4 regions of the Siminovitchia sediminis genome follow, and region 4 is predicted to be linked to each of the others. Evidence: predicted binding sites of a transcription regulator. Region 4 holds the regulator's gene; each other region holds the start of a gene.

Region 1 (7,848 bases), on a different contig from region 4:
AAGCGGACGTCTTTCCAGGGAAGCTTTTTAAACCAGCCGAACAGTCCGGTTGCCCCCTTTTTTCTGCCGGAAGTTTCGAAAGTGGCAAACATGGAAAAGGCAGTCATCAATGTAGGTACTACGACCATAAATGTTAAAACAACCTGCAGAAATTTCCAAAAGCTATCGATACCGGGTTCTGTCAATTGGTGATGGAATCCGACCGGGAACGAAAATAGGATAAACAGTACGAAAGAAAATCTGGCTAACGAATCACTGAACACATCTGTGCCAATGATTTTCGGCATGACGACATACCAAGCCATATAGGCAGGCAGCAGCCAGAAATAGACGAGCGGGTGTCCAAAGTACCAGAATAAGGAACGGCTCAATTCCACGTTAATCGTCTCTGTCCAGCCAAATGACCAGGGAATATACTGAAACAAAACAGTGGTTACAACACCCAAGCAGGCGATGATCCATAACAACAGGGTGGCTACTGTCATATAAGCAAACAACGGACTGAATTTCCCTTTGTTTTGTTTCTTCCAAACAAGATAATGTCCGAGTAAGGCAAAGCTGGTGAACCATGTTCCGACGATCAATAATGCCAAACCTACATAAAACCAGCCGCTTGCTTTTAACGGAGCATAAAACGTATAAAGTACAGATGCTTCTCCGGAGATAATCATGGCAGTAGCCAGGGTGGTTCCAATGGCCGTTACCCACAGTCCCAGCCATAAAAAGAAACGGACCCTGGGACCGAAAGAGCCGAGTGTTTTACTCATTCCGGCAATCAGGAAGGCAAATATAAAAAACGTCGTAAACACAAGTGCAAGCAACACGCCATGTGCCGTTAAAATCTGATAATAATCCAGGAATTTGGGCAGCTGCAATTTATCGTTTCTAATAAATACTTGAAGAAGTCCACAAAATGTACCAATAATAAATGCAATATACGATATCCCGATATTCCAAAGTGCTAGTTGTCTGTCACTCTTTGCTATCATGGTTCATACACCTCAATTTCCGTTGACATATAATGGTGGCCTGTTCCGCAATATTCATTACAAAGAATTAAATAAGTACCGGGGTTTTTGAAAGTATAACTTTTTTGGGTAATCCTTCCTGGAACGGCCATCATATTTACCTTTGTATCGTCAATGGTAAAACTATGAACAACATCTGTGCTCGTTATTGTAAAAATAATTTCCTTGCCCGCTGGAACTCGGATCTCCTGGGGGTCATAGCCGAACGCCTTTGCAACAGCGACCACTTCATATGTGTCTTCATCAATCTGTCTTACGCCCGGATTATCAAATGGGGCAGTTTCATTCACTTTTTCGGGATCAATCGTATCCAAACCTCCCGAAGGTTCATGACCATGGGCAAAAGCGGTCACGCCGACAATGCTTAAAAATACAACAAGCGATAAAATCCCAAAGGCTAACCAAATTTTCTCGTACTTATGAAAATGCATATTTTGTCACCTGCTTTTTTTATTATCTGGCTGCGTACATAATATAGGCAGCTGCCCACATTGCGATCATGACAACACCTACTCCCATTACACTGACGAGCGTTCCTTTTAACTTCGGCTCTGAATCATTCCTGGTTTTGGACAAAGGTCCTGTCTCTTGCGGATGCTTAGCCACTGTATAGTCTACCTCCCATATGATTTCTGTCTTTATCGTAATCTTGCTGTTTCATCGCATCTGTGATAAAAGTCACAATCCCCGGCAAGTTCACAAGACCTTCATAAGTACTTCATTTTTTAGACAAAAAAAACCACGGTACGGGACCGCGGATCTAATCTATTCTGCATATTTCAATTGGACAGTTTTCACAATGAATTTCATTTTTGAGATACTGAAGGTCACAGATGACCATTTTACCGTTTTCCATTTTAATGATTCCCTCATGTTTTAAGGTATTGAGCAGGCGATTCACAACTTCGCGGCTCATGCCGCAAAAATTGGCGAGCTCTTGATTCGTCACGTGCAGATCGATCAGAACTCCATCCTCTCTCTCGTTACCGTAACTATTGGTCATACGGATCAATGTGGAATACAATGCTCCTTTTTTCCCGTGTAAAATGAGATCTCTGAATTTTGATTGAGTCTTTTGCTGCTGTTCGCCCATCATTTGTAAAATTCCAATTGTAAGTCCCGGGTTTGTCAACAGCTTTTCTTCTAATTCCCGCTTGGCAATTTTTATATAATGTCCGTTTTCAATGACTTTGGCTTGTACTCTATAGGCAGATTGGGCGCAAAACAGCTGTACCTCGCTGATCACATCATTTTTTCCGCAGATCCGAAAGGTAATTTCCCGTCCATCCGGGGTAATTTTCCCGATTCGCACCTTTCCTGAAAGGATATAGAAGAGGCTGTCAGCATGCTCTCCTTCTTGAAAGAGGAAACTGTCTTTTGTCATTTCCTTTTCAGGCTGTCCTTGCATAAGAAGTTTCTCTATCGGCTCTGTATCATGTTGAATCATTATTCGTTCACCATTTTCTAAAAATGTATGTTTCATATATGTTTAGAACCATTATACCATTTTCATTGGGTGTACTTTATGAAAATACTGTGTATTCAAAGCTTATCCTGTTTGGAGACATAAAAAAAGGGTATGAATGCTCTGTAGCAGGGGAGTGAGTAGTTTGCGGATTAATAAACCCATAATCGGAGTAACTTCCAATTTGGAATTTGTCAAAGAAAATATTAGTTATACTTTATATTACAGTTATTTGGAAGCCATAAAAAAAGCAGGGGGCATTCCCATTGTATTGACTCTGGGCAGCGAGGAAATGGTTGACAGGTGGGTAGAGATGATAGACGGACTTCTGTTAACTGGAGGGAATGACATCCATCCAAAGTACTATGACGGGGATCTGCATCCCGAACTGGGATTGTTAACACCAAAATTGGATCAATCAGATATGATGGTCATTAAAAGAGCGTATGAGGAGCGGCTCCCCATGCTGGGAATTTGTCGAGGTTCTCATTTAATTAATGTGGCGCTGGGCGGAACTTTACTTTCGGATATAAAATCGGAGCTTACTGATGCAGAGAATCATTTTGATAAAGGGAACCGGGAGAAAAAACTTAGCCATAAGATTTATATTGAGAAAGATAGCATACTTTATAGCATATACCATCAGCCGGAAATTGAGGTAAACAGTTTTCATCATCAGGCGATTGACGAATTAGGAAAGGGGCTAAAATGTACGGCCCATGCAGCGGATGGGGTGATTGAGGCCTTTGAAAGTATCGATGGTACAATCATGGGTACTCAATTTCATCCAGAAGAGTTAAGAAAGTTCGATTATCATATGCATCAATTTTTATCGATTTTCATCGGGAATTGTAAAAAGAAGAAGGAGGGGCAGCTGTGAGGCTGCTTTTTTTTAAAAGAAAACAATGTGTATACAATAAAGTAAACTTGTAAACAAATATTGCATAATTGTTTACAAAAATGTGCACATGTATACAAATCAGTAAACAATTTAATATGACAACATGTGTACATGTTACGTATACATGTACACATGTATACAAAATTGAAAACAAATCAACGGATAATAAAACCGCCGTTGACCGAAAAAAGAAATTCAGGTAATCTTTATACATGCTTATAGAAATTTCCAGCCTATCACTTTATCAATGAAAGGATGAAAAAAGTATGGAAAAAACTAGATTAGCTGCAATTGATGTGGGAAATGATTCTCTAAAAGGGATTTTTGGTGAATTAGACCATGAAATCCAAATTCCAAATATCATTGCAAGAGATGTGGAGGATCGTCCGGTCATTGGATTGGAGGAATTAAATAATCAAGATCCATTAGATGGAATACATATTCGTGTGCACTCCCCTGCGCTATACGAAAACAATGCAATTTATCGGGTAGGGCATTTAGCTACCAGAAGCGGAAATGCAACCGAGCTGGATCCGGGAAGCAGCAAATCTGAAGAAGACCAAACACTTGTCATGCTGTTTACAGCCTTGGCATTGGATGCAGTCCATGATGAAAATAAAAATTTGTTCAAACATAGCAACAAAGTAGTAGAAGCAAACTATACACTGGGAACTGGACTTCCTTTAAGGGAGGTAAAGGAAGGGAAAGATGTAGGATACCGTTCCAAACTTCTGGGTTCCGTGCATCAAGTGGAATTTTTGGTAACCCCCAAATACCAGGGTATAAAAGTAAACCTCAAGTTTGAAGAAGTAAAGGTATATCCAGAGGGGTTTGCTGCTTTTATTAATCTTGTAATGGATAATGACTTAAAAATAATTAACAAAGATTTGATTGATAAACGTATTATTATCCAGGATATCGGAGGCTTATCTACGGATATCGCAGTCATTAAAAACAGAAAAGTAGACGATGACCGTGCGCAGGGGTTCAACCTTGGTGTTTCTGAATCTCTGGATGCCATCCGGGAAGAGATTCGTTCAAAGTATGGGGTTGAGCTTGATAGCCGGAGTGATGTTGTGGAAATTATCACAAAAAAGAATGATAGAAATCATATTATGGTGAAAGGAAGCCGGACCAGCGTCCATGATATTGTAGACCGGATTCTTTTAGATCTTGCCAAAAAACAATACCGCCATCTTCGAAACGTGTGGCAAAGAAACTCACAAACCGAAATTGCTTATTTTATCGGCGGTGGATCCATTGTTTTAAAAGAGTACTTAAAAGGGTTAAATAATAGCCTGGACGGATACAATATTGATTTTTTTGAAGATGAAAAAGAGAGTGTCTGGATGATGGCAAATGCGTATTACAAACTAATTGCTGACTTTGCTCGCAAGAATCAAAAGGAAGCAAAGCCTGAAGCAAAGGCCGAAGAGAAAAAGACGGTTAAAAATTAATAGGGTGATACCATGAAGGAAACGGGGATGAAGAGGGGGCAGCCAATTACGTTTAGAATCCCTTCTGACACGCCTGATCATATATTAAAGCATTTGCAAAAGCTCAAGGAAGAAGAGCGGAGAAATTTCTCGAGTAAAATTGCTTCTATTGTTGTGGCGGGTGTAAGCGAATCTTTGACAAGACAACGAGAGACTATAACTATTCCTCTTCCTCGGGCGTTGACGAAGGAACAGCGTGATTGGTTAAAACACGAACATTCTGAAGCGTTGCTGGGCAATATCGTGTACCAATTGTTAGCAGATCCCGTCAGGGCTGTTTCCATTCTTACGACACTTAATAGCAATGCTCTGGATGTAGATGAGGCTTTATATTTACAGGAAGAAGCTGCAGCCATACAGAATGAACATCTTGGTGGGCGAACAGAAAGTCCGGCATATGAATCTCCTGTAAATGATTCAGATATTGACAATCTTGATTGGAACGAGATCAATATGGGCGAGAAATCTCAAACATCGGAAGAGGAAGCGTTTGATGAAGATCCATTGGCTGACTTCTTGGAACAAATGAATAAATAAGTAAAACAAACAAGGGGACAGGCAGCTTCCCCTTGTTTTATTTTAATAATGAGCGAAAAACCTCGAATAACTGTGTTTCGGATCTTTTCAGGGATCAATCTGCTGAAATAAGGTTTTTTCTGAAATAGGGAAAGGCAATCACTGGCATGTCTTTTTTACCGGTTAAAAGGATGGATTGTATAAGTATGAAGATTTAGATAGTATGAATCTATCTAAACAAAAATGATAGGAGGAATCGCATGAAAAGTCGGATTGTTATTTCACTGCTATTGACCTTCTCACTTTTATTTACTGTCTTCGGCAGTGTTTCTGCTTCAACTGTAACCTACCACCCATCGCTTGCCCATAAGACCGGAAAAATGGCCTATGAACATACTAAATACTTAACGTACACGATAGGTCCCAGGGTAGCGGGTACGGAGAAAGAGGCGGAGGCGAGAGACTATATTATAAGTCAGTTTGAAAGAATGGGCTATACAGCCAATATACAGCCTTTCAGTTATACAAGAGGGGGTGTAACCTACCAATCATCCAATGTCATCGCCTATAAAAAAGGAAAATCCAGCAAGGAAATTATTGTCGGAGCGCATTATGATTCCGTTTCTGCAGGAAAAGGATCTGATGACAATGCTTCTGGTGTTGCTGTTATGCTCGAGGCAGCAGAAGTTCTCAAGAAGATTCCGACGCCGTATTCTATTAAATTTGTAGCGTTTGGAGCGGAAGAAGTGGGATTGCGAGGCTCAAATTTTTATGCAGGTCAGATGACTGAAGAAGAGATCGAAAATACCGCAGGGATGATCAACCTGGACAGCCTGGCAGTCGGAGATTATATGTATGTATATGGAAGTCCGGGGGACAAAGGGTTTATCAGAGATCAGGTCCTGAACATTGCCCAAAAGAAAAAGCTGGATATTGGAACGAATCCCGGCCTGAATCCCGAGTATCCGGCAGGGACGACAGGTGACTGGAGTGACCATGCTCCTTTTCACCGTCTAGGCATTCCATATGCTTACTTTGAAGCAACAAACTGGACACTTGGTAACATGGATGGCTATACACAAACAGAAAAACACGGCGGTGTCTGGCATACCTCAAACGATACATTAGAGTTTATTGAAAGAGAATTTCCAGGCAGAGTGGAAGAGCATCTGACAACATTCAGCCAGGCGCTTACCGAGGTACTTAAGTTTTTTGGAAAGACAAGCACAGCTAAATAATTTAGAAAAGCAGGTGAAGGAACCGCGTTCTTTCACCTGCTTTTTACATGTTTATTCCTTTAATGAGGTTTACTCAAATGTCCAGTTTGGCAAGAAGACTGTTCTGTTGAACTGGTTTTAATTCAGGTGGCAACCGTCATGGAGTACAGAGCCGCCAACGGTTAGGCTGATTCTTTATGAGCAATTAAAATATTGGCGTTTGTTAATCGGCTCCGCACAAGGACGCCGATCCAAGAAGCAAGTGCAGCTTTTATCAAACCAACTACGATAAATGGTGCAAAACCGCTGGCAAAAGCTGCGGCCCAGCCCAGGTCAGCAACTATTTTTAGCCATACTGTTCCAAAGCAAAGAGTTATAAACATTCCTATTGTGTTAGCAACCATTGCATGGGTAAATTTGAAAGATGTTTTTTCTAAATACCACCCAATAAAAAATGCGGTAGGAATAAAGCCGATAATAAACCCTCCTGTAGGCCCGAAAATAACGCCTAAGCCTGCTGAGAAAGCAGAAAATACAGGAATTCCAACTGCTCCAAGCAAAATATAAAGCAGGACAGAGACGGTACCATATTTAGCTCCCAATATGGTGGCAGCCAGCCCGATAGCCAGCGTTTGCCCGGTAATCGGAACGAGCGGAAGTGGAATCGTCACCTGTGCCAAAATGCCGATGATGGCTGCAAAAAGTGCAGAGACAATCATCATTCTTAACTTCTGTTGTTGCTGAATCATATAGATCCTCCCGATGTTAACTGTTTATGTATATAGGTTTACAATATAAACTTATTACTAAAATAGGAATTTGTCAAATACTTTTTCAGTTTCCGTTGAGAAGTATGACATAGGTAAGAGAAAGTTAAATAGGTGAATAGATTCAATTTCCTATAAATGGAAAGGTGTGAAAGGGAAGATGGCGAATATAGTGTGGTGTACCATAAAATAAGGAGGTAATGGAATTGAAAAAAGGAAGAAAAACTATTACCCTTTTTCTGTCGGCTCTGTTATTGATTACCAGCTTTTTTGTAGTTCAGGCACCAGCCTTCTCTGAGGCTTCCTCAAAGCAAGAGAACCCAAGTGCAAAGGCTTACGATCAAAAGGTCATTTCCAGGGTTGATTCGGAAAGAATATTCCGAGACATCCATTATTTATCCGAGACTATTGGGCCTCGAGTAACGGGTACTGAAGAAGAGAAGTAAGCCGCGGAGTTT
Region 2 (7,848 bases), on a different contig from region 4:
GAAGCTGTCAGAAAAATATAGCGTTTCATCAGGCACCTTTTACTTTATGTTTACGGAATAAAAAAGCTCCGAGAATAATCAGTGCAAATCCTGCTGCTGCTTGTGGAAGATAGCCTGCGGCTGTATCCGGCAGCTTCCCCCCATTGACAGTTTTGACAACCGGTTTTGCACCGTTTTCAGCTTCAGGATTTGCTGCAGCAGACTTCACGGCCTTTTCAGCTTTTTGACCGGCATGATGGATGAAATCAGACCCAAACATTTCTTTGGTGATCAGCAAATCAGCAAGAAATTGACCGTCTTTTGAATAAATTTTTATAAGTAAATCGGCTTCGTCCACAGTATCCATTTGAAGTAAGGCAGAAATTGAAACAGGTGTTTCAACGCCATTCTTTACTAAATAATAATCCACCTTCACTTCAAAAAGTTCCAATAGCTCTTCCCATATATCAAGAAGTTCCACCATTTGTGCTGGTGTGAGATCCGAGGAGCTGTCAAATTCAGGGAAAGCAGACAGCCGGGCTTCAAGGTCAAGCAATTTCGTCAAAAATGCTTCCGAATCAGCATTCTCCATCACTTTCATCAGGTGATCGGCCAGTCTTTGTCCTTCTTCCTCTGTTACCCCGAATTCGCTAAGCAGAGCCAGAGCAATCTCTTCATCCATACTGACCGTATCATCAGATGTTAAATAGTAAACTTCCACATCCAGGTCATCGATAAAAATAAAATCATCCAGAGACAAGCCATTTTCTGCAAAAAGCTGTTCAAGCTCTTCCTGTGTCAGGCCATATTCGTCCAGCAAGGCCTTCAAGTTTTGTTCGTTGATGGTGTCACCCAAATAATTGATCATTTCCTGAACAGAATCAAAATCCTCCAGCGTATAACCGTGGTAACCCTCAAAATATGTAATGAACTCTTCTTCATTCATTCCAATATCCAGTAAAAAACGTTGAAACTCTGAATCTTGCGGATTTACTGCTGCAAAAGTGGATAAGGGCAGCATCCAAATAACAAGGATCGCTGCAGGAACAGCAGACAACAAACGTTTCACATACGATTCCCCCTGAAAATTTATAAAATACCTTCCAATTATATTCGATCAGAAGCTTCCTGAATAGGAGGTTTTACACAAATATTAATTTATTAAATGAAATATATATAAAAGAGATATATAACAGTTATTGACAATATTAATCTGTTATAATACAATATAGTAAACAATCAAAAGGAGGCCATCCACCATGATGCCAATTGAATTTTACCGGAATATTCCCCGTAAACAATGCTGCGAATGCGGAGAGGAAATGCACGAAATGCATGAGTGCTATTTCAACGAGTGTGAACGCTGTTTAAGCAAAACAGAGGAGTAACAAACCATTGAAAAAACTGAACGAAATCCCTCCATAATCTGCCTGTTTCGCAATGAAGCAAAGGCAGATTATTTTTATTGGAAAAGAGCGCTGTTGATCCCAATGGCAAACGTGATATATAACAGAATGTCGAACAGTTTGACAGCTGCTTGCTTAGAGGGGACAGTCATTATGAGATTCGGGCAGCAAATGCCTGGCCGCGGCTTTTATTTTGTAAAGGTTCAGACGTGGATAGTAAATCCTGAAAGTACAAGTACGCATCCGGACAGTAGTACTTAAAAGCTAGGCGTGGAAATCCTCCTAAATAAAGCGTCAAACTGAAAACACGGTAGTGTTTTTGTTTCTAAGCGTATTCCTCCTGAACATCTGCCCTTTCTTTATACTCGGTGGTATTTTTCTTCAGAATCTTCCCGAACAACTGCCCTTTCTCCATACTCGGTGGAATTTGTAATCGAAACCCTGCCGAACGAACGGATTTATCGCATGATAGGGAAGAACTTGGGGGACTTTCTTTCTCGTGTGCCCATGTTGGAGGAGTCAATCAGAATTCGCGCTGCGGTCAATGCCAAGCAGCTCCGCTGTAGCTGTACTTCGATGGAGAGTACAGCACATCTGCCCGAAACAAAAAGCCGAATACTTTTAACGATATTATGGACTTGACTTGGATACAGTCCATCCTGTACTTGAATAAAGGTCCAGACTAGGATCGTAATTCTTTTAATCTGCCCATTTATGCTCAAACATGGACAGTAAATGTTGGCATGGACTTTAAATTTTGTAATTGAACAGTAAAGCTCCCACCCGGGCATGTTACCCTAAAGGACTTAAAGACAATTTTCAAAGCCACAAAAACAACATAAGGTGAGGAGTATGTTTCAGCGGAAAGCCGCGTCGTCAAACCTACACACCATAAGTAAAAATATAACCACGGCTTAAAATCGAAATCTGGCAGAGAGCAGCACAGCTTCTACTTTTCTGTAAATTATAAAAAGTGCTTGTCATGAACGACATTCTATGTAAATATTAGTGTCAAAACACCTGTAACCTTATGCAAGCGATGAATACCATGTGATTTTGATCACAAAGTTAACAAGCAATATTGAAACAACGTTTCGCAGGAATTATCCGTTTAACTTGTGATATAAATCACGACAGGAAAATCTATACAAAGGAATGAGAAAGATGAATACATTGAAACTCCGGCTGCAGCTGGAGCAATTTTTCCTTGAAGACATTGGCGACCGTGATGTCAGCAGCCAGATTTTTGGGAGCAGCCAGCAGGGTGAAGTCCATTTTATTGCCAAAGAAAGCGGCGTATTTTGCGGGGCAGATATGATACAAATGGGCTATCTGGTTCTCGATCCTGCACTCACTTGCGATCTTTTCGTCCGTGACGGTGAAAAAGTGGAAGCCGGTAAATTGCTGGCCACCGTACGGGGAGCAGTGGCCAGTCTTCTGAAAGGTGAGCGGGTTATTTTGAATCTCGTCCAACGGATGAGCGGGATTGCGACAAAGACGCGGGAAGCAGTGGAAGTGCTCGGCAGCACAAATACAAAAATTTGTGATACACGCAAAACGACGCCAGGTTTGCGGATGCTTGAAAAATATGCTGTTCGATGTGGCGGCGGCAGTAATCATCGATACGGATTGTATGACGGTGTTATGCTGAAGGACAACCACATTGCGTTCGCAGGATCCATAGCTGGCGCTGTGGCAGCTGTCCGTGAAAAAGTGGGGCACATGGTCAAGGTGGAAGTGGAAACCGAAACGAAAGAACAAGTACTGGAAGCCGTTGCTGCCAAAGCAGATGTCATTATGTTTGACAATCGGACACCGGAGGAAATCAGGGAATGGATTCGTTTTGTGCCGGAAGGGATTGTGACGGAGGCTTCCGGTGGGATCACTATGAAAAACCTGGCCACATACAGGGATACCGGGGTGGATTACATTTCTCTCGGATTTTTGACTCACTCTGTTTCCGCCCTTGATATTAGTGCAAAGGTAAACGTGGACGCAGCCGTTTTGGTCTAAAACATATAAAAATTTTCAATTTAAAAACGCCGGCGGGCGTTTTTTTCATTAAACTTGATGAGCATCAAGGTAAGGAAAAGCCTTCCTCCCTTATGATAAAAACAAAGAGATCAGATGGAGGCGGGGGTATGAAACGTATACTTTTGCTCTATGCAAGCATGACCGGAAACACGGAGGAGATGGCAAACATCGCGGGAAAATATCTGGAGGAGCAGGGGATTCCGGTAACAAGAAAGTGCTTTGATGCCGATAATATTCAGGCCGAAGAGCTGACAGAGTATGATGGTATCATGTTTGGGACCTACACGTATGATGATGGAGACCTTCCATGGGAAGTAGAGGATTTTTACGAAGACCTGCTTAAGATAGACTTGACTGGAAAAAGGGTTGCTGTGTTCGGCTCGGGTGACAGCTTTTATCCGGAATTTGGGAAGGCAGTGGATACGATGGCTGCGCGTTTTCAGGAAGTGGGAGCTGTTCTGGTCGATGATTGTGTCATTGCGGACCTTGGTCCTGATGCAGAAGATGCGAAAAGGTGTGAAGAGTTGGTGAGAGTTTTTGTGAAAAAGTGAACAAAGGTGATCGTGCCGTATCGTAGGCAAAGTTCAATGAAATCCTGGGAGAATTGCTTTTTTAAAAAGTGTGCTCCGTTTGCCGGAAAGTGTAAAACATGCGGGGGAGTTAAGCCAGGGCAGTGTTGGACTACACATATGTCGCCGATGATTTTTTATCGGCAGCCAATTGTCTTCAGGAATAAATTGTACATCAGTAATCCCCAATTTTGTTATAAAGGGAACCATTTGGTTTTCGCGGCACACAATACCGAACAACCAGCCATACCTCTCTTGTATCACATCCCGGTACCCCGCATAATTGAACCGCTTTGGGTCATGATAGAACTTGATCAATTCAGCTTTTGGAGGGACAAAAATGGTAAAAGACTCAGAAACACACCGGGAACCCAGACATGGCAAAGAGAAGCGTCCGGAGGAGCAGCAACAAAAGAAAGGCAAATCGAACGCACGCGGAACCAGAAGTTAAAAATTTTTTTGGACGTGTCCCTCTTATCGGCAGAATGGCTGCTGATGAAGAGGGCACCTATCCTTATCCTGCGTTACGGGTAAACCATGGCTGTATATGGTCTTTGTGATCCAACGCGACCAATGACCGTTGAACGAAAAAAAATGGTGTCCAAGGGAGATTCAGCGCGTCCGAACAATGATTAAACTTAGAGAATGGCCACAAAGGATTCAAATCAACCAAAAAATGCTCAAACTGAAAAATGGGTCTTCAAGGTTGACCAAGTCGCCCCATGAACGAAAAAAGATCAGAGATGGTCGTCAAGGAGCCATCAAGTCGCCCGAACAATGACTAAAGTTCAGAAAATGGTCTCCAAGGAAGACTCAGCGCGCCCGATATCAATCAAAGTGAAGCAATTGGGTCTTCATGCCCGACTAGTCGCCCTCATGCTGTTGCAATCCGAGTTCTCATCGATACCTTTCTTCCCGCAGGGGTCGCCGCATTTTCCTAGAGTAATGTATCCGATTGTTCGTCTTTGTTTTAACCATCAATATAGGTTTCACGGCTACCCCCAATATTCTGGCGGTTATTGAGATCTCAAACAGACCGACGGCTCCCCTGAGAGGAGGACTGCTCCGGTTTCCGATCACATGCTCGGAACACAACAGCTCATATTCCAATGACTGCTCCCCACATAAACAGTCAGCGCCCCTTTTTGCCAGGGGCGTTTGCTGTTCACCGGTTAAGCCATCACCAGCTGCCGGCGGTCCACTCGAAAGGCTTCAATCCATTCGGATGGGATGTCTTTTTCAAGAATAAAATCACGGATCATTTGCCCTGTGGCCGGAGCAAGAAGAATGCCGTTGCGGTAATGGCCGCAAGCCACCAGTATATGTTTATCCTCAGGGTGTCTTCCAATAAAAGGCCGCCCATCAAAGGTTCCCGGCCGTAAACCGGCGATCACACGATCAATTGTTAATTGCGCCGCAGCCGGCATCATTGTTTTTGCCTTTTCAATTAAAAACTGGATGCCTTCAAGGCTGACAGTATCACTCCAGTCATTCTCCACCATGGTGGCACCGATCACCAGTGTTCCGTTGTTTCTTGGCACGATATAGCAGCTGTCGTGAAACAGTGTATGCTTTAACAACGGCTTGTCTGCCCGAACAATTAAGCTTTCCCCTTTTACCGGCGAGAGCCTTTCTGAGAGTACCAAATGTTTAAATAGGCTGTTGCTGAGAACCCCTGTCGCCACCACAACATACTTGGCTTCTACATCGCCTTGAGCTGTATGAATGATATAATTCCCGGCTTGTTTTTCAATGCTGTATACAGGGTGATTTTCAAAAATGGATGCACCCAGAGCTTGAGCACTTTTTGCAAAACTTTCGCATGTGCGATTCGGCAGGACACTGACATCATCCGGGATATACGCTGCACCCAATGCGTCCGGTGAAACTTCTTTTTCCATGTAAATAACATCTTCAGATTCCAGCCATTGTACGGTGGGCTGTACAAGCAGAGGTTCCAGGTTTTTTTGATCCTCCTCTGTGTAAGCCAGCTTTAAAATCCCGCCTTTTTTGTATCCGATATCCACACCGCTCTGCTCATAGAGCTCATCTTTTAATGCGGCATAAGCCCGCTGGCTGGTTCGGGCAAACGGGAAAAAGACAGAGAAGTCCCCAATGCTTTCCGAATGGGCGCCAAGCATCCCGGCAGCAGCACTTGTTGTTTTTTCACCTATCCGCCCTCCATCAAATACGGCTGTATCAATCTTCTCTTTTGCTAAATAATAGGCAATGGCACTTCCAATAATCCCGCCGCCAATGACTGCTGCTTCATACTGCTTGTTCACACATCATCACCTCACTGAAGGTTTATACAAAAAAATAACCACTCTCCCAAGCAGGAAAGTGGTTTGGTTAAACAATTCCATGAAAAAATAACTCTGCCACATCCCTACGCAGGTGCAAGCCTGTTCAGGTTATGAGGGTTTCAAAGTATACTACTTTTCTCTCAGCCCTTATCAAGGGTTCCCCTAGTGAAAATATGAATATGCAGTTGTATACTTACCCTACCATAGAAGAAAAAATTTGAAAAGGGATACTCAAAGAGATCCTGCGGCGCATATATTATCTCGGTGAGACGCTGTACAGAAATTATTTGCGTCTTCAATTGCTATTCTGTGTCCACCACCCCAGGAATGGGCTGTCCTTCGACAAAGTCAGGCGGCTCTATCTCGAGCAGTCCATATAAAGTTGGTGCAATATCCAAAGTGGAAATCTGAGTGTCGATGGTTCCTTTTCGAATGCCATTGCCTGCTGCCAGAAAAATCGGATGAAGTTCGGGTCTGGAAGGGTCGCCCCCGTGGTTTCCGAGTACATCGGACTGCATGACCTCGTCTTGATCCTCCTGCGCCATGTAGTAGCCTTTTTTGGCAACTAATACAACATCCCCGGCGTTTTCATGGGCTTGTCCGGGTTTCGTGGGAATGACTTCAACGTATGGTTTTTCCGACTTTTCAAAGGCAAGGCGGATTGCACTTTTCATTCCCTTTATTGCTCCAGACACATCTCCTTTTTGATGAATGAGGTGATGCCACCACTTGGCAAAGCCGTAAAACATATAATCCTTTTTCGGAACATGCTTTTTCTCAACTTTTGCGGCATGAAAAGTCTCGACAATTTTCTGTTTTATCGGCTTATAATTTGCTTTGCTGACAACCCCTCCTTTTTCCCGGCCTTGCACATTGATATAGATATGTGCGATTGACCCGCTTGCTACAGCAAAAGCCTGCGAGTTTTTTTCATCGACCCGGCCTTTCTCGTCTTTTACAAGCAATCCCGCCTTTTCCAGCTCTTCATTGGGAGACAGCTGCGAATGCACGGGTTCCATGCCGTGATCGGATACCAAAAAGAGCCGGTCATCTTCCTTCACATGCTGCAGCACTTGTCCAAGCATGTCATCGGCCAATTGATAAGACCAGCGTACATATTTCATATATTGCTTGGACCTTTCCTTTGAATAACCGGGCTGCCGGGGATCAACAAGCAAATATTTATGCGACTCATGGTCGGCTTGCGGATAATAGAAAAACAATACATCCGGTGCATACCGCTCTTTAATAAACAGCGACACGTCCGTTGTCCACTGGGCAAAGCGCCCGCTGATTTCCTCATATTCTTTACGGGTAATCCAATGTTTCGATAAGGCCCTGTCATCATCCTGCACGGGGAAAAATCCGAACTTTTTATTTATCTCCTGCTTAAAACCGGGGGGGCCTTGAATAATGGCCGATGTTACGGCGGTGTGGTACAGCCTGACATCGGAAAGATCAGGCTGGGATGCTTTGATTATAAAAGAAAAACCAACGGCATCGCCGCTGTCCGTCTCAAAAGAAAGGGATTCCCATTCGCCCAATCCCACTTTT
Region 3 (7,848 bases), on a different contig from region 4:
TTGCCATTCGAATGATTATTTTTCAGGATCTTTCGTTTTTTACTGGATTTCTGATGCTGATATTGGCTCCGGAACTTTTTACTAAACTAAAAGATCTTGGAAGCGCGTTTCATACCGGCCGTGAAAGTATGGGAGCAGCAAAAAAGCTTGAACGGGAAATGTCAGAGACCGCTCCACCAGTTACTTACGGTGAAGAACCTTTGAAAAAAGGCGGACCGCCAGAGTTACAACTTGTTTCCGCCAGCTTTAGTTACGGTAGAGAAGCTTTTACCATGAAGAATATCACTGCAACCATCCATCCCAAGGAGCAAGTTGCTATTGTCGGGAAAACAGGTTCAGGAAAATCTACGCTTTTACATCTGATAGCCGGACTTGTCCCGCTTTCAGATGGTGAAATAAAAATTAATGGACAACCACGCTCAAATTTCAGGGAGAAAGATTGGTTTGATCAGTTGAGCTATATATCACAGCATCCCTATATATTTTCAGGGACCATTGCCGAAAACATTGCCATTGGCGGGCGAAGAGATGCAACAAGAAGAGAAATTGAATCAGCCGGCAAAAGAGCAGGGATATCCGAGTTAGTAAACTCGCTTGAAAAGGGGTATGATACACTGATTGGCGAAGGTGGGCGAGGACTATCTGGAGGAGAGAAACAACGGGTGGCGATTGCAAGAGCATTTTTAAAACGCCCGTCTGTTATTCTTTTTGATGAACCGACGACAGGATTAGATTTGCAAACCGAACGCATTCTGCAATCCTCGATCAGGGAATTGGCAGAAAACTCTACCATTATAACGGTTGCCCATCGGCTGCACACGATAAAAAATGCGGACAAGATCCTGTTTCTTGACAATGGGCAACTCCTGGCATCGGGTACTCATCAAGAATTGCTTCAATCCGTAGAAGCTTATCGGAACATGGTTTCTGTTCAGCGAGGAGGGGTGGGATCATGAAGGAATGGGGGATGATCCTTAAAGCATTATTTGTTGAAAAGAGAGACATCGTCCTTTCGATTCTATTTGGTTTTATTGCAGGGATGACTGCAGTGGTATTGTTTTCTGCCAGCGGGTATCTGATTTCAAAGTCAGCACTTACACCTCCCTTGTATACGTTGATGGTTTTAGTGGCTACGGTTAAATTGCTGGGGTTCATTTCTGCATTAAGCCGGTACGGGGAAAGATATTTTTCCCATCGCGGGACATTCACGATGCTAAGTCATTTAAGAATGATGTTTTATGAGAAATTAGAACCATTGGCCCCGTCAATTTTTGGGAAATATAGGAGCGGAGATTTGCTGGCAAGGATTGTTGGGGATGTTGAAACATTACAAAACTTTTTTTTGCGTGTTTTTTATCCTCCGGTAGTCTTACTGCTGGTATTTACTGGCACAATTTTTTTTACTGCATTCTATTCGTTGGAAATTGCTTTGATAGTTCTCATTGGTCTTCTGGTGACGACCTTGATTGTACCATCATACTTTGCATATAGGCTAAGTAAAGTAGACCGGCAGGTGAGGGAGGTCCGCGGAGAGTTATCAACGGAGGTAACAGAATTTTTATACGGTTTTCGGGACTTGAAAATGTACCAGCAAGTCAAGAAGCAAGAGGAAAAGCTGCTTAAAGCTTCGGATGTATATGTAAAAGAGCAGGAACGGGAGAATGTGCATCGTTTATTCAGTGAAGCGTCAAATACATTTGTCTCCCTGCTGGTCACCGTGTTTGTATTAGGGTCAGGAGCATATTTAATAACTATTGGAAAGCTGGACGGTATATTTTTGGCTATGCTTGTCATGATATCGCTGACCGTTTTTGAAAGTACAGCACCTATGGCAGTCTTTCCGAGTTATTTTCAAGAAAGCCATCAAGCATCTGCACGACTTGTTTCAGTTGTGGAAAACCAGCCTTTCCACGAACCTTTGAAAAAGAAGGAGTTGCAAACCGATAAAGCTCCAGTAGTAGAAGTGAAAAAAGCAACATTTTATTTTCCGGGAGAGGAACGTCCGGCCTTGAAAAATGTTTCATTTAAGCTTGAACCTGGTTCCAAAACTGCAATTGTTGGTCCTAGTGGTTCAGGTAAGTCTACATTGCTTCAGCTGATATTAAACCTGTATTCATTGGAAGAAGGGGAAGTGCTGCTGAATTATATGCCGATCCGTTCTTTTACCGAAGAAAGTATTTGGGAACAAACCAATGTGATACTCCAAGCCAGCCACTTTTTTCATGGCACGATTCGCAGCAACTTACACATTGCAAAGAATGATGCGAAGGATGATGACTTAGAAATCGTTCTGAAAAAAGTTCAGCTTGAGCACTTTTCATTGGATGATCCAGTTTTTGAAAAAGGTGATAATTTGTCAGGCGGGGAAAAGCAGCGTCTTGCTATCGCAAGGGTACTACTTAAAAATGCACCCCTATGGCTGTTGGATGAGCCAACCTCCTCACTGGATGCATTAACAGAAGCAACCATGTATGATCTATTATTTACCGAAGCAAAGGATGATACAGTCGTCCTGGTCAGTCATCGCTTGTCAGGCCTGGAGAATATGAATCAAATTATTGTGATGGATCAAGGGGAAGTTATTGAATCAGGCACATTTGATGAGTTAATGAATCAAAAGGGATATTTTTATAATATGAAGAAGATTGAGCAAAGTGTATTTCAATAAAGAACCGGCAAGCAAACTCGTCGCTTGCCGGTTTGTTGTAAGAGAGCAAATTCATTCTCCAACGTCGATCCAGCCGGGTCTGCTTTCATCCGTTCACCTAACTTTTATCCTCATCTGTAAAAGGGTCATCCTTTTTGGCCGCCCAAAATGTGGCAGCAATTGCAGCAATCATCACGAGAAAGGGTGCAGCAAAAATAAAAAAGTCATTCAACATGTGACTCACTCCTTCTTATTTCCTGCGACATAATCTCTGTCAAAAAGGAACAACTTTAATAACAGATAAATGGAAGGTACTAATAAAAGCAGTCCAAGAATGAATACAACGATCAGAGAAATAGCCATTGCCTCATTTGTAAAGCCTTCGTAAATCGTTAAATGCGGATAGAGCAAGTATGGATAATGCGATATTCCATATGCATAAAAAGCAAATGCGAATTGCCCAATCAATAGCCATACGGCAGTGCCGTACTTGTTCTGATTCCATAGCAACCATACGGTTGCGATCCATAAGACAGCGGATATGGCGAACATCCACCATAGATCAAGGATACGCTCAAAATGCTCTGGATTGTGAAAGCTGAGTTCATATATAATTCCGCCGGCAGCAATAATTAATGGAAGGCTCCAGGCCAGGGCATACTTACGCATTAAATCTGTTGCGGCCGTATCACCCGCTTTGTCCGCATACCATGTAAGAAAAACGGCCGAAATATACAAAACTGCAGCCAGTGCCAAGACGACAATTGACCAAGATAACGGGCTTGTAAACAAGGCCCAATAATCCATAACAGGCTTGCCATCAATGATGGATACGAACCCACCTTCTGAAATGGCCAAAACAACGGATAACGCAGCCGGTACAAGAAGACCGGCAATGCCATACATAAAGGCATACCCTTTATGTCCTCTTGCTCCATACGTTTCAAACGCGTAATAGGACCCCCGAATGGTCATTAGGATCAGCGCGAAACTGCCGGGAACAAGGAGGATGGTTCCAAAATAAAATGCTGATTTCGGGAAAAACCCTACAATCCCGACAAAAAAGAATACGAAGAATACGTTGGTCACTTCCCACACCGGAGATAAATAACGCTGAATGATTTTGGATAAAATATGTTGTTTTCCGGTGATAATCCCGTAAGCGTTGAAAAAACCGGCTCCAAAATCAATAGCCCCCAGCAATACGTAACCAAAGAGAAAGGTCCACAGCACCGAAATACCTATAATTTCCAAACTCATTTCACTTCACCAGCCTGTTTTTCTTTATAGCGTTCGATCTCTGACTCTATTGGATTTTTATGAAACATCCGGCGAAGTACAACAGCAGTTCCAATGACTAAAATAAGATATAACAGCGCAAAGAGGATAAACATGACCCCGACATAATCACTTGTCGTAGCAGCTTGGTCCACGGTCATAATTCCGCGAAGAATCCATGGCTGCCGTCCAACTTCCGTCATCCACCATCCCGCTTCGATTGCCAGGAAGGAAAGGGGGCCTCCCAAAACAATGATCCAGCGGAACCAATTCGCACTTACAAAAGACCATCCCCGCTTGGTTCCGATCCAGTAAGTTAAGGATAAAACCAGCATAAACACACCAATGGTCACCATGATATCAAAGAAATAATGGACCATAAGCGGCGGGATTTCTTCTTCTGGAAATTGGTCCAAACCAATGACTTCGGACGTTGGATTTCCGTGGGCCAGTATACTCAATGCAAACGGTATTTCAATTGCATACTTGACATTTTCGTTTTCATCCAACACTCCATACAAAACCAGAGGTGCTCCTTCTTCTGTTTTAAAATGCCATTCTGCAGCAGCTAATTTTTCCGGTTGATATACAGCCAAATATTTACCCGAGAAATCTCCAATTAAGGCAGCAGCAACAGAAAATATCAGACCGGCTTTCATGGTCATATGCAAAGCTTTCTTATGATACACATGATTGGATCCTTTAATTAATCGATAGGCTCCAATGGCTGCCAGCATAAACGCCACAGTCATGTACGCGGTGGCTAGAACATGTGAAACCTTTGTCGGCATTGCTAATGTGAACATGGCCAGAAACGGATTTGCATCTGTCAATTGGCCATTTATCAAGTTGAAACCTTGAGGTGTATTCATAAATGAGTTGACGATTGTAATAAATAAGGCGGAAGCTCCTGCACCTAACGCAACAGGAATAAGGAGCAAGAAATGTTTCCGCTGGTCGTCAAATCGGTCCCAAGTATAATAATAAATACCTAAAAATATGGCTTCAAAGAAGAATGCAAAAACTTCCATAAATAGAGGCAAAGCAATAATATTACCGGCAAGCTCCATAAAGTTTGGCCAAAGAAGGGAAAGCTGCAATCCAATGATCGTTCCGGTTACGACTCCGACAGCTACAGTAACGAGATATCCGCGAGTCCAGCGTCTGGCCATCAGGATATAGTGATCGTCATTCTTCTTTATTCCGAGCCAATGTGCAATCATAATAAATAGCGGAAATCCTACACCAATCGTCGCATAAATAGCATGTACTGAGAGGGTCAGCAGTGTTAACATTCTGCTGGCAAATACCGGATCTTCAAATAGCAGGTTCATTTTCTACCTCCTCCATCTATTGATGCCTATTGTTGAATTTTCTAAAGTTTTTTTAAATAAAGAGGGTTTTTTGCGAATACTGTTATATATCAATTATAACTGTTGAATCCATCAAAGAGCTTGTACAGAAATGATAATTTAATAAACGTAATGCGAACAAATCGTGAACAATCACACAATCTTTAATCATTTGGCTATTGTTCATACGCGGTATGGGGTAAATCAATGGTTTAGATCTATCTTGCCGTCATGTTAGATTTGTCTGGACAGTCAGGGACTTGGAATAAATAATGAAAAGGGAGAGGAGGGTTACTTTTTTGATACTGTAAGTGAGACTCAGTCGGTATTCTATTTTTGTCCTATAATGAGTTCATTCAACCACTTTGGGAACAATGAATTTTGAATGGTTATACATGACTCCCGTCATAACAGGAATGGCTATATATGGATTATATCGAAAATAAATAAAGTACTATCATTATTTCTTTATGGATTGTTATACCACAATTGCGTACTTTTAAGCTTATTGAGATCGGCACTGATGCTGGAGACCAAGCCGGCATTTATGGATGAATGGCAAAATAAATTTCAGATTCAACCAAGATTAGATAGTAATCTTTTAAAGAGGCTGATGGGGAGCACAAAAAGTGTGAACAACTTTTAGAAGGGACTCGTGCTTATAAACAAATTGTTTTTCTAGTTTACATAATATAAATTATAGGAAGTTAGAGTAATAATATCTCAAAACAGAAGTATACTTGTAATAGTGAGATGAACAAAAAATCAGGCACAGGCTTGCCGACCTGTGCCTGATTATTGATGATTCAAATATTGTCTCGGTGTCCCGTAATATTGGATGGTTTTATGTCTTTTGTTTAAATTTATTTCAATATATATCGGTGCATCCAGGAGCCAAGGCACATGTAAATATAAACTCTTGTCAGCTTCTATCAATGTCGAAATGATATGAGGCAGTTCAGTCTGGATTTCCAGGTTGCTCTGCGGAACTTCTTCTGTATCGCTATCATGTATGTGTACTGTACCTGATAAAATATATTCACCCAGCCTAGGTCTCCATTCAGCAGTCAACATTTTCTTCGTATAGGCCTCTTCGGGACTCACCGTATATTTATAGCCGATCGTTAAGTGTGCATGTTGGTCCGAAGTTGACATAATAAATGTATACTTTCTTCCATCTACTGGTTTGTATGCAGTGGCTGGAGGCAAAATAGCGACCGAGCATGGATCGGACTGGAGTTTTTTCATGAGAGCATCTCCCCTTTCGGTTCTGCTCTCCTATAATATGATAACAGCCCACAAGTTGTGATGCCGATCCGTTACTCATCTGCCATTAAGGCAACCATCAAAGCCTTTTGGGCATGCAGTCGGTTCTCAGCTTCATCAAATACAAGTGACTGCGGTCCATCAATGACATCCGCACTGACTTCTTCTCCACGGTGTGCGGGCAGACAATGAAGGAAAACAGCATCCTCATGAGCTTCCTTCATTAATTCACTATTGACCTGAAAGTCAGCAAATGCTTTTAACCTTGTTTCTTGCTCTTCTTCCCAGCCCATACTTGTCCAGACATCAGTATAAACTGCATCGGCTTCTTTCACCGCCGTCTTTGGATCATTGGTAATTACGATTGCTGCTCCTGTTTCCTTTGCAAAACGTTTTGCCAATTCAACAATTTCCTGTTTTGGCTCATACCCTTTTGGCGTTGCAACAGAACAGCTGACGCCTAATTTTGCACATCCGATCATTAAAGAATGTGTCATATTGTTGCCGTCGCCCACATATGCCAGCTTTTTCCCTTCAAGATTTCCTTTTACTTCATACAAAGTCATTAAATCTGCGAGAACCTGGCAAGGATGATATTCATCAGTCAAACCATTAATCACAGGAACACTTGAATGGTTTGCAAGCTGAACAACTGAATCATGGCTGTATGCTCTGATCATAATCCCGTCCACAAAGCGGGAAAGAACTTTTGCTGTGTCTTCAACCGTTTCTCCTCGTCCCATTTGAAGGTCGTTCTTTCCTAAAAATAATGCATGGCCGCCCAATTGGTACATGCCAGTCTCAAAGGATACCCTGGTTCTGGTGGACAGTTTTTCAAATATCATGGCAAGTGTTTTTCCTTTTAAATAAGGATGCGGTTCACCTTTTTTTTGCATCTGTTTTAATTCTGTTGCCGTTTGAATAATATGCATAATCTCATCTTTTGTATAATCTGCAAGTGTCAACATATGTTTCCCTTTTAAGGAAATTGATGCAGCCGTCATGGTGTCACCACGTCCTTTCGTATACTGTTAAGCCAATCTTGGATTGATTTAGGTTTTTTAATTTCCCCTTTTATAGCTCTTATATAGGATTCAAACGTCTCCAGCTCAGTCATGACCTGTAACTGTGCAACAGAGGCTGTTTGCCGTTTTTGAACGGAGTCAGCTGTATCTTTCAAGCTTACTAATACAGAACCTTTGCCGTTTTTCACCCATTCATTGAAAGGTATTCCATTTCTTTCTGTGATCATTTTTATACCAGCCTTCAAAAGGAGCTTTTTAATAATTTTTTCATCCCTTTCCA
Region 4 (7,848 bases):
TGCGTCATCGGTCCGAGCGGATCCGGAAAAAGCACATTTCTTCGATGCATTAACTTGCTGGAGGAAATTACAGAAGGATCGGTCTACATTGACGGTGTGAAAGTCAATGATCCCTCAACGGACATTAACGAGATCCGAAAAGAAGTGGGAATGGTGTTTCAGCAGTTCAATCTTTTTCCTCACATGACTGTACTGGACAACATTACGATTTCTCCTATTAAAATTAGAAAAATAAGTCAGGCCGATGCCCGAGCACTCGCTAAAGAGCTGCTTGACAAAGTAGGGCTTGGCGATAAAGCGGATGCCTATCCTGAACAGTTGTCCGGCGGGCAGATGCAAAGGGTCGCAATTGCAAGGGCACTGGCTATGAAACCGAAAGTTATGCTGTTTGATGAACCTACCTCCGCTCTTGATCCCGAAATGGTTAAAGAAGTTCTTGATGTTATGAAACAGTTGGCCATGGACGGAATGACCATGGTGGTCGTTACGCACGAGATGGGATTTGCAAGGGAAATGGGAGACCGCGTCCTGTTCATGGACCAGGGCTACCTGGTCGAGGAAGGCCCGCCTGAGCAGATCTTCGGTACTCCAAACAGCGAGCGCACGAAGGCGTTTTTGAGTAAAGTATTGTAAAAGCAAGAAATCCAGACCATGAACAAATGGTTTGGATTTTTTTGCCTGTAAAAAGCCGAATGAGCTGCCTTGGTATGAAATATATGACGATCGAAATTTTGATTCGTTCCAGTGTACAAATTCTTTTGCACATCCTCTTCGTTACCGTGGTTCAGCGATATCAGCTTACAGGGAACCGGATTTTCGAAATTGGTTTCCGTTCCAATGAGATTCCTCCCTAGTCCGGAACGCATCCTGCCGATTCGTTACCATTGCATTAAAATCCCTGCCCGTATTGTAACGAACACTCGATTTGTTACCCATTTCGCTGAGATCTTGGATCAAGACTGATGCTCCAAAGTATGAATGGTACGGAATCCCTTCTATATACAATCTATTTATTCCAGTACTTCTCTGTACAGTGGAACATGGGCTTCTTATACTGATCCAGGTTTTGCGTTTCTACTTCCATACCAAATTTCAGTTCCTATTATTTGTCCATGGGGGTGAACGCTACATCCCATGAATCTACCATCCTCGAACATTCTATAACCAGTTAGATTCAGACGATAGAACAACGATCTTCCGGAATCTATTATACAGGGGAAGACCGAGAGGATTTCCGTCGCACCAAATTTTCATTCCGTGTATGAAAATGTCTGTCTAAAAAATTTATTTTAAGCAGCAGTTTGATATGATGTTGATAGATACATAGATGGAGTTGAACGACCTGTGGATTTACTTCTGATCGTATTACCGGTTTTTTTCATATTTTTTGCCGGGTGGCTGGGACAAAAATTGCTGGGTTTTGACATTAAGTCCATTTCGAAAATGGCGCTTTATATTATGTCCCCGTTTCTTGCCTTCCGAACGTTTTATACGACTCCCCTTGCGATGGAATTTGTTTATATTTTTGTGTTTTGCTGTCTATTATCATTGGTTTTGATGGTGGTGACGTGGCTTACAAACTTGGCACTGCGGGGGGACCGTCAGAAACTGTCTGCCATGATTCTCGGCGGAGCTTTTATGAACAGCGGGAATTACGGGGCACCGGTCGTCCTGTTCGCTCTGGGGGCTGTCGCCTTTGACTACGCGGTCGTGATGATGGTCTTTCAGTCTTTTTTGATGAATTCAATTGGAATCCTTGTCGCATCCATCGGCGGGAGGGAGCAGGCAACGTTAAAAGATTCCCTCCTGCAGGTTGTCAAAATGCCTGTAATTTATGGTGCCTTGTTAGGGGTAGTGTTGCAGCTTCTCTCCATTGATCTGCCAAATGCTGTCATGGATGCGGTTGGCCTTGTAGCCGATGCCTCGATCCCAACGGTCATGCTCGTCCTCGGCATGCAGCTTGCCGCCATGCAAAGAAGGCGTGTGTCCTACAGGTTTGTTTCTGCTACAGTGGGGATCCGAATGATTTTGTCACCGATGCTGGCCCTGCTCATTTTGCATTTTATGCCCCTGGATGATCTGATCAAAGCTGTCTTATTCATACAGGCAGCCATGCCGGCAGCTGCCAATACCACTTTATTGGCTATACAGTTCGATACAGAGCCGGATTTAGTATCCTTTACGACTTTTATCACCACGATCATTAGTCTTCTGACCATCCCATATGTGCTTTTTCTGGTCGGTGTCTAAGGAGAAGCCTCTCTGTTTGAAACAGGCCTGTTTTATTAGTAAAATGGAACCTATGGTTTGATAGATATCATTTGAAGGGATTTTTCATTACATGAGCAAAACATATGTGTATATCATACTTACTTATATTGCCATGCAAATATCCGGCTTTATCGGCATGCCGATATTTTATATCATTGGAACAAACTATTTGAACCTCTCCCCTGAGGAAGCAGAAATTCAGGCTACCGGATACTGGCTTGTTTTCAGTTTTCTTTTGGGCCTGGCTATCGTTTTGTTCCTTGTTCGCAAAAGCGGAAAAGTGACAAAGATTGACAAAGCAGAGCCGCTGTCCATCGGTCCTTCCCTCTTATTGGCTGTTGCAGGAATATTTCTGGCCTTTTTCGCGCAAATCATTGCGGTTGGGATTGAACAGGCCATCGGCGTAGATCCGGGCTCGGAAAATACACAAGAAATTTTGGAGCTGATTGAGCTCTTTCCCATGATTGTGCTGATCAGCTCAATTATTGGTCCGATCCTGGAAGAGATTGTTTTTCGAAAAGTCATTTTCGGATCCCTTTACAACCGGATGCCGTTTGGGATGGCAGCTGTTCTTAGCTCTGTCATTTTTGCGTTTGCCCACATGGAGCCGGTCCATTTAATTTTATATACGGCTATGGGGTTTGTGTTTGCCTTTTTGTATGTTCTGACGAAAAGAATTATTGTACCCATTATTGCTCACGTCATGATGAATACACTCGTTGTTGTGGCACAGCGGTTTATTCCTGAAGATTTAGAGCAGACCATACAAACCTTTATTCATTTGGAGCGGTGGATGGGAGGGTTATTTTGATGAGATCACCGTTGTTTTCCGGCATCGTGTATATCCTTCTCGGTGTAACATTTACCTATTTTGCCGTTCAGCAAGTGAATTTGAACGACGAATGGGGGTTCTTTGTTTATTTAATGATTCTTTTGGCCACCTTTGACTTTGGAGCAGGCATCCGGCTTGTTTCCCTTCATTTCCGGCTGAAAAACCAAGAGCGCAAATAATGTCAAACAGGGCAAGAAGCTTATCCGTCTTCTTGCCCTGTTTGCGAGGTTTTGTTTGGAAAAAAGACAAATTTCACATCGATGAGAAAATGTAAAGCGATACTGATCCAGAGGTTTCCGGTAATCAGATAGACCACCAGCAATAATCCGCCTAAATAGGCTGTACTGAGTACGCCGCTCCATCCTTGATATAAGTGAACAATGCCAAACAGCATGCTTAAAACAATAACGATCGCTATAACTGAAAGGTCAAACGGAAGCTGCCCCACATAATACAGCATGACTCCGCGAAAAATGACTTCCTCACAAAATCCCGCTGTGAGAGCTACCCCTACAAACAACACTCGTTCCTTTAATGTAGTCGGCAGCATAAACCGGACTTCGTCAAGCTGGCTGCTGAAATATATTGAAATTTTTTCTTTCAATTTTTTTGAAAAAATAACAGCCAAAGCCAAAAGAACACCGGCTGTTACTGCCCCCAAGCCGATATCTTTTAAATGCCCTGCCTGGGAAGAGAGCAGAGGATCCTTGACAAAAAATAATTCAGACACGGATCGGCCCGTCCAAGCCCAGTAAGACAGAATAATCCAGACAATCACCCATTGTGGAATAATGATGTTCCAATACATTTTTGGCTTATTCTGAAGATCTGCTTTTTTCATATAGTAATAATCCGAGACCGGATAACCGATCACGATCGCAAGTAAGACAACCGTTAGATAAATCAACCCCTTGCCCCCTCTTTTAAGAAAAATGCAAGCGCCCGTCCAACGCCGTACAAACGACCCATCGTTATGCCATCAGGAACCCACGATAAAAAGACGATTTCCATCAAACAGCTTTTCACCCTGGTATCTGATGTCAAATCGTTAAAAGCATGCTTGAAATGCTCCATTATGCGCCGCAGCAGCTTTAATTCCGGGTTATGGCCGCGACCTGATCTTACGCTTCCACCGATACGGCCTGCGCCTCGTGACAAAGTCACGTTCAGATGCCACATCCCATGGATGTCGGCCGCTGGTTTGCCCCGTCCGTAAAGCCAGATGGGCGTTACAATTCTTTTATTCGAATAACTGTATAGAATGTAAACAAGAAAAAAAAGCATGGCCATCCAAGGTGGTTGACCATACTCTCGATGTTTTCCCTACTGCTCGCTATTCATTTGTCTCTCCCATTCGGCCTCTGCTTCCTGTACTTTCTTATAGCCGATTTTCGAAATCCAAATACTGATTTCATACAGCAGCAACAGCGGTACTGTCACCATCATATGAGAAATGACATCCGGCGGTGTAATGAAAGCGGCGATGACAAGTAAAATAAAGTATGCATATTTACGTACCTGTTTCAGTAAGTCCGGCGTCACGAGACCAAGCCGTGTCAAGAAAAGGATGACAACCGGCAGTTGGAAAAGAACACCAAACGGAATTGTGATCTGAAATAGAAAATGAAAATACTCGTTGATGCCAATCATCGTTTGAATATCCATATTGCCCGACAAACCGAGCATAAAACGGATCACAAACGGAAACAAAACATAATAGGAGAAAAGAACCCCCGCAATAAACAACACAAGCGATACGGGAATATAACTGAGTGTGACTTTCCGTTCTTTTTCCAGTAATCCGGGACTGATAAAGGCCCACAGCTGATATAAAATCACCGGCGAAGTCATAATCAATGCCAGGACGAACGCCATTTGCATAAACACTTTAAACGGATCGGTTACCTTGAAAGCGTTCATGGTAATATCCTGTGCAGCACTTGCATGCTGAATCCATTTAATCAGTGGCTGTGATAAAAAAAAGCTGACAATCATCGCCAGCACAAAGAAAACGACTATAATCACCAGCCGTTTTCTTAATTCTTCTATATGATCAAGAACCGTCATGTTCTTCTCATTCATATCGTTCATCCTATCACTGGTCGGTGTCTTTCTTCTTGTCCTTCTCATCGTCTTCCGCCAGCCCTTTGGTTGCGTTCTTAAATTCACGCAAAGTATTTCCTGCTGCTTTACCTAATTCAGGCAACTTTTTGGGACCAAAAATCAAGAGAGCGACAAAAGCGATAATCAGTAAACTTCCTGGACCTACTCCCATAGGGCCCACCTCCTCATATGTCTTATTTTAACGGAAACTTGTCGGATTAGCCATTTAAATTCGTATGTTCCTGTGAATTTTCCGTGTCATCAGGCGGAAAGTTTTTTAAAAAATAGATGAGAGACTGCAGCTCCACTGCCAAGTCGATATGATGAACCCGTATGGATGGCGGAACATTCAAGCGTGCAGGGGTAAAGTTCAAAATTCCCTTAATATCTGTTTTGACTATCCTGTCCGTAATCGTCTGAGCAGCACTTGACGGCACCGTCAGAATCGCCACCATCACATCTTCTTTTTGCAATCGCTCTTCCAACTCATTCATATCATATACGGGGACACCGCTGATCTCTTTTCCGATCTTGGCAGGATCGACATCAAATGCCAGGGCAATCTTTGTGTTATTATTTTTTAGAAAGTTATAATTTAAGAAAGCCGTTCCTAAATTTCCCACACCGATTAAAGCAACTTTTGACAGTTCATCCTGGTCAAGCGTTTTTCGGAAAAAAGTAAGCAGATAGTTTACATTATACCCATATCCTTTTTTTCCAAGCGCTCCAAAATAGGAAAAATCTCTGCGGATTGTAGCGGAATCCACTTTCACCGCTTCGCTTAATTCAGCGGATGAAACTCTTTGTTTTCCTGAAGCATGCAAATTTTTCAAAAACCTGTAATATAGCGGCAGCCGCTTTGCCGTAGCCTGCGGTATTTTTGTTTCTTCGTTCATTTATCGAGCCTCCAAGACTAGATGCCAAGATTACTATGCCATTATCGTTTAAAATCCTTACTTGAAACTCCGCCTGTCTTCTCGACTAAATATGTTGGACCGATAACCATCCCTTTATCAATCGCCTTGCACATATCATAAACGGTCAGCGCTGCAGCAGAAACGGCGGTGAGGGCTTCCATTTCAACGCCTGTATTTCCAATGGTTTTAACCGATGCTGTAATCTTCAGCTGCCTGTGCCCTTCTTTGCCGTCTTCCCATTCAAAAGAAATATTAATGCCTTTTAAAGGGATCGGATGGCACATGGGAATGATGTCCCACGTTTTCTTGGCAGCCATAATTCCCGCCACCTGAGCAACAGAAAGAACATCCCCTTTCTTTACTTTATGCCGACTGATATGTTCATAAATGGTTTGATTGACTTCAATACTGGATTGGGCAATGGCAGTGCGGACCGTCTCAGGTTTTCCGCTTACATCCACCATTTGCGCCCTGCCTTCTTCATTAAAATGGGTTAACTTACTCACGTTCAACACCTCTTTTCCATCATACACTATTTCGGAAATCCTGTCCTATCCCTCTTGATGAATTTTACAGATTGTCAAAAACTCAAAAAATGGTAAACTGACTATGATTAGAGGTGTAGAATTCATGCTACTGTTACAAGTACAGCAGATCACGAAATATTTTGGGGCAGATCTGATTTTATCAAATATAAAACTGGAGCTTCACGACAAAGACCGTACAGCGCTTGTAGGAAGAAACGGCGCAGGAAAGTCTACGCTGCTTAAAATTATTTCCGGAGAATTGTCTTATGATTCAGGGCAGATGGTTAAGCCGAAAGATACCTCCATCGGCTATCTGTCACAGCATACCGGTTTGGAATCCGACTTGACAATCTGGGAGGAAATGCTGTCTGTCTTTAAAAACGTCAGAGAAATGGAACAGCAATTACGGAACATAGAACTGCAGTTGGCAGATCCTGCAAACTATGAGCAGGAAGGGGCCTATGACAGATTACTATCGGAATATGACCGCCTGCAGGAGACGTTCAAGGAAATGGGCGGTTACCAATATGAATCGGATATACGGTCCGTCTTGCATGGATTCCGATTTTTTGAAGAGGATTACGATACATGCATTGCCACGCTGAGCGGCGGCCAAAAAACCCGCCTTGCTTTGGCGAAGCTTTTATTAACGCAGCCCGATTTACTCATTTTGGACGAGCCGACGAACCACCTGGATATTGAAACGATGGCATGGTTGGAAAAGTACCTGCAGAATTATCCCGGAGCTCTGCTCCTCGTCTCCCATGACCGCTATTTCTTGGATCAAATCGTCACACAAGTGTATGAGCTTTCAAGACAGGAGATCTCCGTATATCACGGAAATTATAGTAAATACCTTGAACAGAAAGCTGAGAAGTATGAACGAGAGAGGAAGCTGTATGAAAAACAGCAGGGGGAAATCGCAAAATTAGAAGATTTCATCCAGCGGAATCTGGCAAGGGCCTCTACGACCAAGCGCGCCCAAAGCCGGCGGAAACAACTGGAGCGCATGACCATCATGGACCGCCCGGCTGGCGATGAAAAATCTGCTTCCTTTTCTTTTTCCATCGATAAGCAAAGCGGGAATGATGTCCTTTCACTCGAAAATGCGGTGATCGGGTATAACGGAGAACCATTGGCAAAGGGTATCCTTTTGAAGCTTTCGCGCGGTGACAGTATCGCATTGGTCGGTCCAAAC

What was found. The regulator Rex, encoded in region 4, represses fermentation and respiration genes when NADH is low (regulators of the CRP and FNR family bind a similar motif). The targets are predictions, from matches to a motif close to TTGTGAAATATTTCACAA.
Region 1: a site for Rex is predicted at 1,695-1,712, ahead of ACFSCZ_RS00310 (cytochrome C oxidase subunit II). Genes of this name have one in related genera too.
Region 2: a site for Rex is predicted at 2,502-2,519, ahead of nadC (carboxylating nicotinate-nucleotide diphosphorylase). Genes of this name have one in related genera too.
Region 3: a site for Rex is predicted at 5,421-5,438, ahead of ACFSCZ_RS07640 (cytochrome ubiquinol oxidase subunit I). Genes of this name have one in related genera too.

The regions. Positions count from the first base shown of each region.
Region 1 is NZ_JBHUEO010000001.1:60,038-67,885, forward strand. Features, by position in the region: gene ACFSCZ_RS00300 (b(o/a)3-type cytochrome-c oxidase subunit 1) at 1-989, opposite strand, end outside; gene ACFSCZ_RS00305 (cytochrome c oxidase subunit II) at 986-1,459, opposite strand; gene ACFSCZ_RS00310 (cytochrome C oxidase subunit II) at 1,482-1,634, opposite strand; gene ACFSCZ_RS00315 (Crp/Fnr family transcriptional regulator) at 1,789-2,475, opposite strand; gene ACFSCZ_RS00320 (gamma-glutamyl-gamma-aminobutyrate hydrolase family protein) at 2,639-3,373, shown strand; gene ACFSCZ_RS00325 (Alp7A family actin-like protein) at 3,661-4,851, shown strand; gene ACFSCZ_RS00330 (hypothetical protein) at 4,864-5,427, shown strand; gene ACFSCZ_RS00335 (M20/M25/M40 family metallo-hydrolase) at 5,667-6,644, shown strand; gene ACFSCZ_RS00340 (biotin transporter BioY) at 6,806-7,372, opposite strand; gene ACFSCZ_RS00345 (hypothetical protein) at 7,597-7,836, shown strand.
Region 2 is NZ_JBHUEO010000013.1:91,158-99,005, forward strand. Features, by position in the region: gene ACFSCZ_RS06850 (class D sortase) at 1-29, opposite strand, end outside; gene ACFSCZ_RS06855 (processed acidic surface protein) at 29-1,048, opposite strand; gene yhfH (protein YhfH) at 1,239-1,367, shown strand; gene nadC (carboxylating nicotinate-nucleotide diphosphorylase) at 2,550-3,398, shown strand; gene ACFSCZ_RS06870 (flavodoxin) at 3,527-3,970, shown strand; gene thiO (glycine oxidase ThiO) at 5,161-6,273, opposite strand; TPP riboswitch at 6,358-6,468, opposite strand; gene ACFSCZ_RS06880 (alkaline phosphatase family protein) at 6,597-7,848, opposite strand, start outside.
Region 3 is NZ_JBHUEO010000017.1:52,947-60,794, forward strand. Features, by position in the region: gene cydD (thiol reductant ABC exporter subunit CydD) at 1-956, shown strand, start outside; gene cydC (thiol reductant ABC exporter subunit CydC) at 953-2,668, shown strand; gene cydS (cytochrome bd oxidase small subunit CydS family protein) at 2,766-2,882, opposite strand; gene ACFSCZ_RS07635 (cytochrome d ubiquinol oxidase subunit II) at 2,888-3,907, opposite strand; gene ACFSCZ_RS07640 (cytochrome ubiquinol oxidase subunit I) at 3,904-5,259, opposite strand; gene ACFSCZ_RS07645 (staygreen family protein) at 6,073-6,525, opposite strand; gene argF (ornithine carbamoyltransferase) at 6,597-7,547, opposite strand; gene ACFSCZ_RS07655 (carbamoyl phosphate synthase large subunit) at 7,544-7,848, opposite strand, start outside.
Region 4 is NZ_JBHUEO010000104.1:5,599-13,446, reverse strand. Features, by position in the region: gene ACFSCZ_RS17870 (amino acid ABC transporter ATP-binding protein) at 1-633, shown strand, start outside; gene ACFSCZ_RS17865 (AEC family transporter) at 1,345-2,250, shown strand; gene ACFSCZ_RS17860 (CPBP family intramembrane glutamic endopeptidase) at 2,342-3,082, shown strand; gene ACFSCZ_RS17855 (YdiK family protein) at 3,082-3,282, shown strand; gene ACFSCZ_RS17850 (CPBP family intramembrane glutamic endopeptidase) at 3,303-4,010, opposite strand; gene ACFSCZ_RS17845 (hypothetical protein) at 4,007-4,267, opposite strand; gene tatC (twin-arginine translocase subunit TatC) at 4,427-5,185, opposite strand; gene ACFSCZ_RS17835 (twin-arginine translocase TatA/TatE family subunit) at 5,199-5,378, opposite strand; gene ACFSCZ_RS17830 (redox-sensing transcriptional repressor Rex) at 5,425-6,102, opposite strand; gene moaC (cyclic pyranopterin monophosphate synthase MoaC) at 6,144-6,629, opposite strand; gene ACFSCZ_RS17820 (ABC-F family ATP-binding cassette domain-containing protein) at 6,754-7,848, shown strand, end outside.